2 linked regions of the Lichenibacterium dinghuense genome follow. The protein of the gene in region 1 interacts with the protein of each later gene in a pairwise test. Links are inferred from orthologs where the notes say so. Each region holds a gene or a part of one and is shown on either strand. Other genes may lie near its edges.

The links.
Region 2: the proteins of gltA (region 1) and L7N97_RS17965 interact in binary tests that used the Escherichia coli proteins (3 or more experiments, as listed by UniProt). The link is inferred for Lichenibacterium dinghuense from one-to-one orthologs.

The regions. Positions count from the first base shown.
Region 1 is NZ_JAJLMN010000001.1:22,295-28,075, reverse strand. What follows is about bases 2,966-5,781. They hold gltA (citrate synthase), read left to right. Parts: upstream 2,966-3,636; coding sequence 3,637-4,926; downstream 4,927-5,781. Other genes in these bases: L7N97_RS00105 (HAD family hydrolase), read left to right, coding at 5,443-5,781; L7N97_RS00110 (HIT family protein), read left to right, coding at 4,979-5,401; gltX (glutamate--tRNA ligase), read left to right, coding at 2,966-3,491. Also shown: L7N97_RS00125 (ComEC/Rec2 family competence protein), read right to left, coding at 1-1,949; more of gltX, read left to right, coding at 2,064-2,965.
Region 2 is NZ_JAJLMN010000001.1:3,758,588-3,764,485, forward strand. What follows is about bases 1,915-4,847. They hold L7N97_RS17965 (lipid kinase), read left to right. Parts: upstream 1,915-2,900; coding sequence 2,901-3,794; downstream 3,795-4,847. Other genes in these bases: mmsB (3-hydroxyisobutyrate dehydrogenase), read left to right, coding at 1,915-2,804; L7N97_RS17970 (hypothetical protein), read right to left, coding at 3,931-4,449. Also shown: L7N97_RS17950 (histidine kinase famiy protein), read left to right, coding at 1-339; L7N97_RS17955 (mechanosensitive ion channel family protein), read left to right, coding at 541-1,515; more of mmsB, read left to right, coding at 1,899-1,914; L7N97_RS17975 (Hsp20 family protein), read left to right, coding at 4,870-5,340; L7N97_RS17980 (ABC transporter substrate-binding protein), read right to left, coding at 5,411-5,898. UniProt on the Escherichia coli protein: In vitro phosphorylates phosphatidylglycerol but not diacylglycerol; the in vivo substrate is unknown.

The sequences.
Region 1 (5,781 bases):
GTGCAGCCGAGCCGGTCGCAGCGCGCCCCGGGTGCGACCAGCGCCGCCTTGCCGAGCGCCTCGGCGTCGCGGGCGTCTCCGTCCGCGCGCAGCCACTGCGCGGCCGTGAAGCCGGAGGCGCGCCCGAGCGTGCCGAGCGTGCCGTCGGGCCCCCGGACCGCCAGGGCGTCGCCGGTCGGCGCCACGATCAGGTCGGCGCTCGGCCCGCAGGCGGCGCCGGTCAGCCCGAGGGCGAGGAGCGGCACGGCGGTGAGGCGCAGGAGCGCCGTCCGCCAGATCACGACCGACAGCAGCGCCAGCGCGAGGCAGGGCAGGGCCCAGGGCACGAAGGCGGGCAGGTGCAGCGTCGACATCGGGGCCGCGCCGAGGATGCGCGCGACCCACAGCACGGCTCGGATGCCCCAGCCGACCCAGTGCCACACCGGCGCGTCGAGCCCGAGCGGGTAGAGCAGGGTGCCGAGCAGCGCGCCCGGCACGGCGAAGAACTCGATCATCGCCAGCGTCAGCGGGTTGCCGACGAAGACGTAGGGGCTCAGCTCGTGGAACTCCGCCGCCATGAAGGAGGCCGTCGCCAGCGTGGCGAAGACCGTCGCGGTCAGGAGGTGCAGCACCGAGGCCGCGGCGCGGCCGGCGCGCCCGCGCCAGGGCGGCGCCCGCGGGGCGCGGGGCTTCGGCTCGGCGAAGAGGTCGTCCGGCGCGCGGCGGGTGCGCGCCTCCTGCACGGCGATGAGCGCCGACACGGCCGCGAAGGACAATTGGAAGCTCGCGCCCGCGACCTGCTCGGGCTCGATGGCGACGACGAGGAGCGCCGCGAAGCCGAGGTTGCGCATGGTCAGCGCCCGGCGCCCGGCGATGGCGGCGGCGAGCATGATCGCCGTCATGAACAGCGCCCGCTGCGTGCCGACGCGCGAGCCCGTGCCGATGTCGTAGGCGACGGCGCCCAGAAGCGCGACCCCGGCCGCCCAGGCCTTGATGGGACGGCGCAGCGCCAGCTCGGGGCTCAGCGCCAGCAGGCGGCGGACGGCGCCGAAGAGCAGCCCCGCCACCAGCGTCATCTGCACGCCCGCGATCGTGATGATGTGGAAGATGCCGGCCTCGCGGATCACCTCGCGCCCTTCCGCGGACAGGAGGTCGCGCTTGCCCGTCACCATGGCGGCCGCGATCGCGCCGGTGTCGCCGTCGCCCACCACCGCGCTGACCCTGATGGCCAGCGCGTTGCGGGCGCGGTCCACCGCGCGGTGGAGCCGCGCGGCCCAGCCGGAGTCGTCCCCGGCCGCGGTCGGCGCTATCCGTCCCAGCGCCGTGCCGACCGCGCCGATCCCGGAGAAGAAGGCGTCGCGGGCGAAGTCGTACTCGTCGGGGGCCGCGGCGCGGGCCGGCGGCAGCAGCCGCGCCGTGACGGCGACGGCGGAGCCGGCCGCGAGGTCGCCGAGGCGCTTCGTCGTCAGGCGCACCCGGCGCGGCACGCGGGCGGCGTCGATGCCGTCGGCGCCCGTCACGGCGAGCAGGACGCGCGCCCCGGCCGGGCGGAGGTCCACCTCCTCGATCGTGCCGGTGAGCTTGAGGATGCGGACGCGGTCCAGCATGGGCGTTGCGACCGCGCGGGCCCGAAGCTCGGCCGACACGAAGCCGCCGACCAGCGCCAGCGCCAGCAGGGCCGCGCCGAGCGGCCCCGGCCGGCCGCGCAGGGCCACGCAGGCGCCCACGCACAGCGCCAGGGCCGCGAGCGGCAGCCACAGCACGGGCTCGCGCTCGGCGGCGAGATACAGGAAGACGCCGGCGCCGGCCGCGACGGGAAGCCACAGGAAGGGGCGGCGCTCGTCCCACTCCTCCGCCCAGGACCGGGCCAGCGACAGGCCGCCGAGCCGCGCCGACAGGGCGGCGGCCCGGCGCGGCCAGGCGCCCTGCGCCACCCCGGCCGAACCGCCACCCCGGAACGCGTTCGGCACGGCGGCCTCCCGCCCTTTGTGGTGATCGAACCTTCATGTTAGAGCGCGGCCGCCCGGGCAAGGGTCACGGCCCCCCGGTTCCCGATCCGTTCCAACTATAAGTTGCTTCCGCCCATGTCCGAGCCCGTGATCACGCGCTTCGCGCCGTCGCCGACGGGCTTCCTCCACATCGGCGGCGCCCGCACGGCCCTGTTCAACTGGCTCCATGCCCGCCGCCACGGCGGCACGATGCTGCTGCGCATCGAGGACACCGATCGCGAGCGCTCGACGACGGCCGCCATCGACGCGATCCTGGACGGCCTCAGGTGGCTCGGCCTCGATTGGGTCGGCGAGGTCGTCTATCAGGCGAGCCGCGCCGAGCGGCACCGCGAGGCCGTGGAGGCGCTGCTGGAGCAGGGCCGCGCCTACCGCTGCTACGCCACGCCCGCCGAGCTCGACGAGATGCGCGAGCTCGCCCGCGCCGAGAAGAGGCCGCCGCGCTACGACGGCCGCTGGCGCGACCGCGACCCGGCCGAGGCGCCCGCCGGCGTCAGGCCGGTGGTCCGGCTGCGCGCGCCGCAGGACGGCTCCACCGTGCTGCACGACGGCGTGCAGGGCACCGTCACCTGGGCCAACAAGGACCTCGACGACCTCGTGCTGCTGCGCTCGGACGGCTCGCCGACCTACATGCTGGCCGTGGTGGTGGACGATCACGACATGGGCGTGACGCAGATCATCCGCGGCGACGACCACCTGACCAACGCGGCCCGCCAGATGCAGATCTACGAGGCGCTCGGTTGGTCCGTGCCCGCCATGGCGCACATCCCGCTCATCCACGGGGCCGACGGCGCCAAGCTGTCGAAGCGCCACGGCGCGCTCGGCGTCGAGCAGTACCGCGCCATGGGCTACCTGCCGGAAGCGCTGCGCAACTACCTCCTGCGCCTCGGCTGGAGCCAGGGCGACCGCGAGTTCTTCACCACCGACGAGATGGTCTCGGCCTTCGACCTCGGCGGCGTCGGGCGCTCCCCGTCGCGCTTCGACTTCGCCAAGCTCGAGAACATGGACGGCCACTACATCCGCGGCGCCGACGACGCGCATCTCGTGGAGGCGCTGATCGCCACGCTGCCGCACCTGCCGGGCGGGGACGCGATCGCGGCCAAGCTCGACGGCGCGATGCGGTCCAAGCTGCTCGCCGCCATGCCGGGGCTGAAGGAGCGCGCGAAGACCCTGGTGGAACTGCTCGACGGCGCCATGTTCCTGTTCGCCGAGCGCCCCCTCGCCATGGACGCCAAGGCGACCGACATCCTCGCCAAGGGCGCCGGCGTGCTGCGCGGCCTGCTGCCCCGCCTGGAAGGGCTGAACGATTGGAGCGCCGCCGCGACCGAGGGCGCCGTCCGGGCCGAGGCGGAGGCCACCGGCGCCAAGCTCGGGCAGGTGGCGCAGCCGCTGCGGGCGGCGCTGACCGGCCGCTCGACCTCGCCCGGCATCTTCGACGTGCTCGACGTGCTGGGCCGCGACGAGAGCCTCGGCCGCCTGCGGGACGCGGCCGGCACGGCCCCATGATGCGGTGCACCAGCGACGGGCCCGCCGGCGGCGCGGCTTGACGCAAGGTGCCGATCATTTAGCTTTGGTGCAACGCACAAGGCCACCCGGGGCCCCACGCGACTCGTCCCCTCCGGCCTGCCCCCTCCCTCGCTGAGGCTCCCCCATGACGCAGAATCCTGGCAAACTGCTGGTCGACACCAAGGCGATCGACCTGCCCCTCAAGGAGGGCACGATCGGGCCTGCCGTGCTCGACATCGGCAAGATGTACGGCCAGACCGGCATGTTCACCTACGATCCGGGATTCACCTCGACGGCGAGCTGCGAGTCCAAGATCACCTACATCGACGGCGATGAGGGCGTGCTGCTGTACCGCGGCTACCCGATCGAGCAGCTGGCCGAGCACGGCGACTTCCTCGAAAGCTGCTACCTGCTGCTCTACGGCGAGCTGCCCACCAAGGCCCAGAAGGCCGAGTTCGACTACAACGTCACGCGCCACACGATGGTGCACGAGCAGATGGCGCGCTTCTTCGCCGGCTTCCGCCGCGACGCCCATCCGATGGCGGTCATGACGGGCTGCGTCGGCGCGCTGTCGGCCTTCTACCACGATTCGACCGACATCTCGGACCCGCAGCAGCGGATGATCGCGTCGATCCGGCTGATCTCCAAGATGCCGACGCTGGCCGCCATGGCCTACAAGTACACGGTGGGCCAGCCCTTCGTTTACCCGAAGAACGACCTCGACTACACGTCGAACTTCCTGCGCATGTGCTTCGCGGTGCCGTGCGAGGAGTACAAGGTCAATCCGGTGCTGTCGCGCGCGCTCGACCGCATCTTCATCCTGCACGCCGACCACGAGCAGAACGCCTCCACCTCGACGGTGCGGCTCGCCGGCTCGTCGGGGGCGAACCCCTTCGCCTGCATCGCGGCCGGCATCGCCTGCCTGTGGGGGCCGGCGCACGGCGGCGCCAACGAGGCGGCGCTGAAGATGCTGGCCGAGATCGGCACGGTCGACCGCATCCCCGAGTTCGTGAAGCGCGCCAAGGACAAGAACGACCCGTTCCGTCTGATGGGCTTCGGCCACCGCGTCTACAAGAACTACGATCCCCGCGCCAAGATCATGCAGAAGACCTGCCACGAGGTCTTGAGCGAGATGGGCATCAAGGACGACCCGCTGCTCGACGTCGCCGTCGAGCTGGAGCGCATCGCCCTGTCGGACGAGTACTTCATCGAGAAGAAGCTCTACCCGAACGTCGACTTCTACTCCGGCATCACGCTGAAGGCGCTCGGCTTCCCGGTGTCGATGTTCACCGTGCTGTTCGCCGTGGCGCGCACGGTGGGCTGGATCTCCCAGTGGAAGGAGATGATCGAGGATCCGGGCCAGCGCATCGGCCGCCCCCGCCAGCTCTACACGGGCTACGCCCAGCGCGACTACGGCCCGATCAGCGAGCGCTGATCGCAGGCAGGCGGACCCTGACGCCGGGCCCGCCGCACGACGGGGAGGACCGATGCCGGCCTACGACGACGCCAACATCTTCGCCAGGATCCTGCGCGGCGAGATCCCCTGCACGAAGGTCTACGAGGACGAGGTGTGCCTCGCCTTCATGGACATCATGCCCCAGGTCGAGGGTCACGTCCTCGTCATCGCCAAGTCGCCCTCGCGCACCCTGCTCGATGCGGACCCCGCCGCCCTGTCGGCGCTGATGCCGCGCGTGCAGCGGATCGGGCGCGCCGCCGTCGCGGCGCTGAAGGCCGACGGCCTCACGCTGATGCAGTTCAGCGAGGCCACGGCCGGGCAGACGGTGTTCCACCTTCACTTCCACCTCCTGCCGCGCCGCGAGGGCGTGCCGATGCGCCCCCACGAGGGGCCGACGGCGAAGCCCGAGGTGCTGGGCGCGCTGGCGGAGCGCATCCGCGCGGAACTCCCGTAAGCGGGCCTCCGTTCGCCCTCGTCACACGAGGGTCGCAGTACATGATCGAGGCCGTCATCTTCGACGTCGACGGGACGCTGGTCGACAGCGTCGACTTCCACGCCGAAGCCTGGGAGCGCGCCTTCGCGCGCCACGGCCACGACATCGCCTTCGCGGCGCTCCGCTCGCAGATCGGCAAGGGCGGCGACCAGCTGATGCCGGAGTTCCTCGACCAAGCGCAATTGAAGAAAATCGGTCCGAAGATCGAGCGCGACCGCGGCGACATCTTCCGCGCCGACTACCTCGACCGCGTGAAGGGCTTTCCGGGCTGCGGCGACCTGTTCCGCGCGCTGCGGGCGCGCGGCCTCCGCATCGCGCTCGCCTCCTCGTCGCCCAGCGCG
Region 2 (5,898 bases), 3.7 Mb from region 1 along the record:
GAGACGGCCGGCATGCTGCTGGCCGACTTCGGCTACACGGTGCTCACGGCGCACGGCCCGGAACAGGCGCTCGCGCTGCTCGACGGCGAGGCGAGCGTCGACCTGCTGTTCACCGACCTCATCATGCCCGGCGGCATGAACGGCGTCATGCTGGCCCGCGCCGCCCGCGAGCGCCAGCCCAGGATCAAGGTCCTGCTGACGACCGGCTACGCCGAAGCGTCGCTGGAACGCACCGACGCCGGCGGCAGCGAGTTCAACATCATCATGAAGCCCTACCGGCGCCTGGAACTGGCGCGCCGCGTCCGGCGCGTGATCGACGGGCCGACGGGCATCGGCTGAGCCTCCGGGCGCCCCGCGGGCCGGACGACGCCTCAGTCCGGATGGACCGCGACCGCGTCCGGAAACTTCGCGGCGCCGCGGATGTTGGTGGCGGCGGACCGAACGTGCACCCCGGTCCGCGCCGGTCGCGGAGCTGCGCGCGGACAGCGCCGCCCCCGAGCTCCCCCGGCAGCCCCGCAGGAGCGAGGACCTCAGCCGGACATGGATTTCGACTTCTCCCGAGCGCTCGCATCGCTGCGCGGCATGGCGGCCGGCTTCTTCACCCTGCTGCCCTACCTGATCGTGGCGCTGATCGTCTACGCGCTGTTCCACCTCGCGGGCCGCTACGCGCACCGGGCCCTCCTCTACCTGTCGGAGCGCCGCCGGCAGCACCGCAATCTCGGCCGCGTGCTGGGGCGCCTCGCCCAGGGCGGGCTGATGCTGGTCGGGCTGCTGGTCGCGCTCGTGATCGCCGTGCCGTCCTTCAAGCCCGGCCAGCTCGTGCAACTGCTCGGCATCAGCGGCGTCGCCATCGGCTTCGCGTTCCGCGACATCCTGCAGAACTTCCTGGCCGGCATCCTGATCCTGCTCACCGAGCCCTTCCGCATCGGCGACCAGATCGCGGTCAGCGGCTACGAGGGCACGGTCGAGGAGATCGAGACCCGCGCCACCTCGATCCGCACCTACGACGGGCGTCGCGTGGTGATCCCCAACGCGACGCTGTTCTCCCAATCCGTCACGGTCGACACCGCCTATTCGCACCGCCGCCTGCAATACGACGTCGGCATCGGCTACGGCGACGACGTGGACCGCGCCCGGGCCATCGTTCTGGAGGCGATGCGCGGCGTCGAGGAGGTGATGGACGAGCCCGCCCCGGAGGTGCTGGTGGTCGACCTCGCCGGCTCCAGCGTGAACCTGCGCATCCGCTGGTGGATCGAGCCGCCGCGCCGCGCCGACGTGGTGGCGAGCCGCGACCGCGTGCTCCAGGCCGTCAAGGAAGCGCTGCAGGGCGCCGGCATCGACCTGCCCTATCCCACCACGCAGGTCCTGTTCCACGACCAGACCGAGGAGACCGACGGCGACCGCGCGCGTCAGCGCGAGGGCTGGCCGGCGGGACCGGACGGCCATCCCGCGCCGCGCGACCTCGTCGGCGCGCTGCGCGCCGGGCGGGGCGAGCGCAGGGAGGGATGGCCGTGACCGCGGGCCCGGACGCGCCTTGGGGGGGGGCGGGGCGAATCCGTCGCCGATCGGGCTCGTATCCCGCCGCCGCCGGCAGAGCTCCGAACTCAGGTCAACGCAGGGCCGCCGGGAGCGCCCTTCTCCCGCTGGCGGGAGAAGGTGGCGCCGCGAAGCGGCGACGGATGAGGGTGGGACGCGCGCCGCATCGACCAGATGTCGACCCTGCGTCGCATGTCGAACCTGTCGCGACCCCTCATCCGGCGCTTCGCGCCACCTTCTCCCCAGAGGGGAGAAGGGCGAAGCGGCACCGTCGACCTGAGTTCGGAGCCCCGCCGCCGCCGGGGCCGGAATTGACCGCGGCCGCGTCAGCCGGTCAACTGCTCCGGCAGGGGAGAAACACCATGGCGGCGATCGCGTTCATCGGGCTCGGCAACATGGGCGCGCCCATGGCGGCGAACCTCCTCAAGGCCGGCCACACCGTCACGGGTTTCGACCTCAGCCCCGCCGCCCTCGATGCCGCGCGCGCGATCGGCATGGCGGTCGCCCCGTCGGCGGCCGCCGCGGCGGACGGCGCCGAGGTCGTCGTGACGATGCTGCCGGCGGGGGACCACCTCGTCGAGGCCTACGAGGGCGGTCTCGTGGCCGCTGCGCCCACGGGCGCGCTGTTCATCGACTCCTCGACGGTCGACGTCGCCTCGTCCCGCCGCGCCCACGATCTCGCGGCGGAGCGGGGGATGATGGCCGTGGACGCGCCGGTGTCGGGCGGCGTCGCCGGCGCCGAGGCCGGCACGCTCACCTTCATGGCCGGCGGCACGCCCGAGGCGGTCGAGCGCGCGCGGCCGTTCCTGGCCAGCATGGGCCGGCGCGTGGTGGCCTGCGGCGGCCCCGGCGCCGGCCAGGCCGCCAAGATGTGCAACAACATGATCCTCGGCATCTCGATGATCGGCATCTCCGAGGCCTTCGTGCTGGCCGAGAGGCTCGGCCTCGACCACCAGGCGCTGTTCGACGTCGCGTCCACCTCGTCCGGCCAGTGCTGGGCGCTGACGAACCACTGCCCCGTGCCGGGGCCGGTGCCGGGCAGCGCCGCCAACCGGGGCTACAGGCCCGGCTTCGCCACGGCCCTGATGCTGAAGGACCTGACGCTGGCGCGCGACGCGGCCGAGAGCGTCGGCGCCGACACGGCGCTCGGCCGCCACGCGCGCGACATCTTCGCGGCCTTCGCGGCGGGGGGAGGGGCGGGGCTCGACTATTCCGCGGTGATCGAGGCGGTGCGCGGCGGGGCGCGGTCCGGCGTCGCCGGTCCATGAAGCTTCCGTCACGTTGGGCCTGAGGCGGGCACAAAGGGGCCTCGCCGCGGGTTCACGGGGGCGCGGCGCCCCGCCCGCGCCCGACCCCTGGACGCCATGACTCCCCCCGCCGACCCCTCGTCCCGCCGCGCCCTGCTGATCGTCAACGAGCACAGCCGCTCGGGCCGCGAGCGCGGCGACGAGGCCGAGGCGGCCCTCGCCGCCGCCGGCCTCGCCGTCACGCGCGGCCACACGCGCTCGCGCGAGGACGTGTCGCGCCGCATCCGCGACGCGAAAGGCGAGGTCGACCTCGTGGTGGTGGGCGGCGGGGACGGGACCATCAACGCCGCCGCCCCCGGCCTCATCGCGACGGGGCTGCCGCTCGGCGTGCTGCCGCTCGGCACCGCCAACGACCTCGCCCGCACGCTCGGCCTGCCCCCCGACCTCGACGGGGCCGTCGCGGCCATCGCGGCGGGCCGCACGCGCCGCATCGACCTCGGCGAGGTGAACGGTCACCCCTACTTCAACGTCGCGAGCCTCGGCTTCGGGGTCGACCTCACCCACGCGCTGACGGCCGACGCCAAGAAGCGGTGGGGCCCGCTCGGCTACGCGGTGGCGGGCCTGCGCGTGATCCGTCGCCTGCGGCCGTTCCACGTCGACATCGAGATCGGCGGCGAGCGCCACGCCTCGCGCACCGTGCACCTCGCGGTGGGGAACGGGCGGCACTACGGCGGCGGCATGACGGTGAGCCACGACGCCGAGATCGACGACGGCCGGCTCGACGTCTACAGCCTCGAGGTCGGCAGCGTGTGGAAGCTCCTGCTGCTGCTGCCCGCGCTGCGCAGCGGGCAGACGCGGGACTGGACCGAGATCCGAACCCTCGACGGCTCCGAGATCCGCGTGACGGCGCATCGCGAGCGGTCGGTCAACGCCGACGGCGAGATCGTCACCCGCACGCCCGCGGTGTTCCGCGTGCTGCACGACGCCGTGACGGTCTACGCGCCGGGCTGACTCCCTCGCACATTCGGCCCGTCCGCCCCCGCGCGGGCTAAGGACGGGCGGCCGAGGCTTCGGCGGCCTGTGGGCCCCGAACGCGAAAGGGCGGAGGCTCGCGCCCCCGCCCTCCCGAACGCCGATGATCGCTCGATCAGTAGGTCGCGATCGTGGTGCCGCCGAACGGGGCGCCGATCACGCGGAACGGCACCTGGACGATGTCGCCGATGGCGCGCAGCGGGGCGCCGATGAGGACGAGCGGGTTCTGCGCGACGCTGCCCGTGGCCGGGAAGATGCCGTTGATGGCGCGGAACGGCAGCGACACGACGTTGCTGGCGAAGCCGAGCGGCCCGGTGATGAGGGTGCCGGGGCCGGTGTTGCCGATCGGCGCGGGGGCCACCACGACGGGAGCCTCGGCGGCGACGGTGCGGCGCACGGTGAGCGGACGGCGGCTGGCCTCGGCCGAGCGCACGGTGCGGACCGGGCGGCGGTAGACGGCGCGGCTCGGCGCGTAGCCGTTGATGCCGGTCGCCTGGTCGGAGGACAGCGTGTTGGGCTGCATGCCGTTCGGGCCGTTGGTGAGGCTGCTCTGGGCCGAGGCCGACAGGTCGCTGGCGGCGAGGGCCAGGGTGGCGACGGCGGCCGCCGCAGCGATCTTCTTGATGGTGGTCATGATCCGTACTCCAGACGATGGTCGCGGGCAGAATGCGCGGCGACGGCCATCGGTTCATTCCGCTGCGGCAGGTCTGCCCCGCGGAGGCCGCTTCGACGCCGCCAGCGTGTCCGCATCAGGGCGCCGCGGCGGCGTCCCCGCCCATCGCGGCGTTTCGGAGCCCGCGCGTGGCAAAGATGCGACAGCGCCTCCGCGGCGACCTCTTCCCTCTGCCGGTCGACCCACGGCTCCGCGCGGCGTGGCGATCCCGTCACCGCCGCCCCGGCTCACGAAAAAGTGAGATGCCGATCTCGGCTCCTCTTGCGGGGGCAAGGACCGTCACCACATCAGGGGCACGCGGGCCACAACGGACGCGTGATTTCGAGAGGTTCCGGCCAGCAACGCCGGGATCGCATGTCGCTCCAGTGAGGATGTGTTCAGATGCGCCAGTACGATCTTTCCCCCCTTTACCGTTCCACCGTCGGCTTCGACCGGCTGTTCACGATCCTCGACCAGATGTCGGGCGTGGACGCCTCGGCCCAGACCTATCCGCCCTACAACATCGAGCGGACCGGCGAGAACGCCTATCGTATCTCCGTCGCCGTGGCGGGATTCTCCGAGGATGATCTGTCGATCGAGACCCGCGAGAACGTCCTCCTGATCCGCGGCGCCCGCAAGACCGATGCGTCCGAGACGCCGAAGACCGAAGTGCTCTACCAGGGCATCGCGGCCCGCGCCTTCGAGCGCCGCTTCCAGCTCGCCGACCACGTCCAGGTGACGGGCGCCGCCCTGGAGCACGGCCTGCTCCACGTCGACCTCGTGCGCGAGATCCCCGAGGCTCAGAAGCCCCGGCAGATCGCCATCGGCACCAACGCCCGCGCGCCGAAGGTCGTGGAGTCCAAGGTCGCCTGACCGGCGGGCGCGACCGCGCGATCGAGGCAGGGGCGTCCCTCACGGGGCGCCCTTTTTCGCGTCCGCGCTGCTATTCGGCGGCGAGCGGCATCACGACGATCTCGGCCGGCTTCGGCGCCAGGCCGATCTGCGCGCGGCGGTCGCGCACCGCGGCCCGCACCTGGTCGAGCGCCATCCCGAAGGCCGCGAGGCGCCGGTCGTCGACGCGCGGCAGCGAGCCGTCGAGCGCCCGCGCCATCAACTGGTCGGCCTCGCCCTGCAGCGCGTCGAGCTCCTCGCTCGACGCGGCGGCGCGCGCCTCCCCCATCAGGGCGATCAGGCGGGCGACGTCGAGCTCGAGCTGCGGCGTGCGGGTGCCGCTGAGCCGCCCCATCACGGCGGTGACGCCGGACGCCAGCACGCCGAGCAGCATGGCGCCGATGTAGATCATGTCGCTGTATTTATCGAAGAAGGTCTGCTCGTCGTCGTCGATATAGGCCGCGGATCCGGCGTGGACGGGCAGGGACGCGCCCTTGTCGGTGCTCGGCGCCTCGATCCGCATGGCGATCGGCGCCGTCG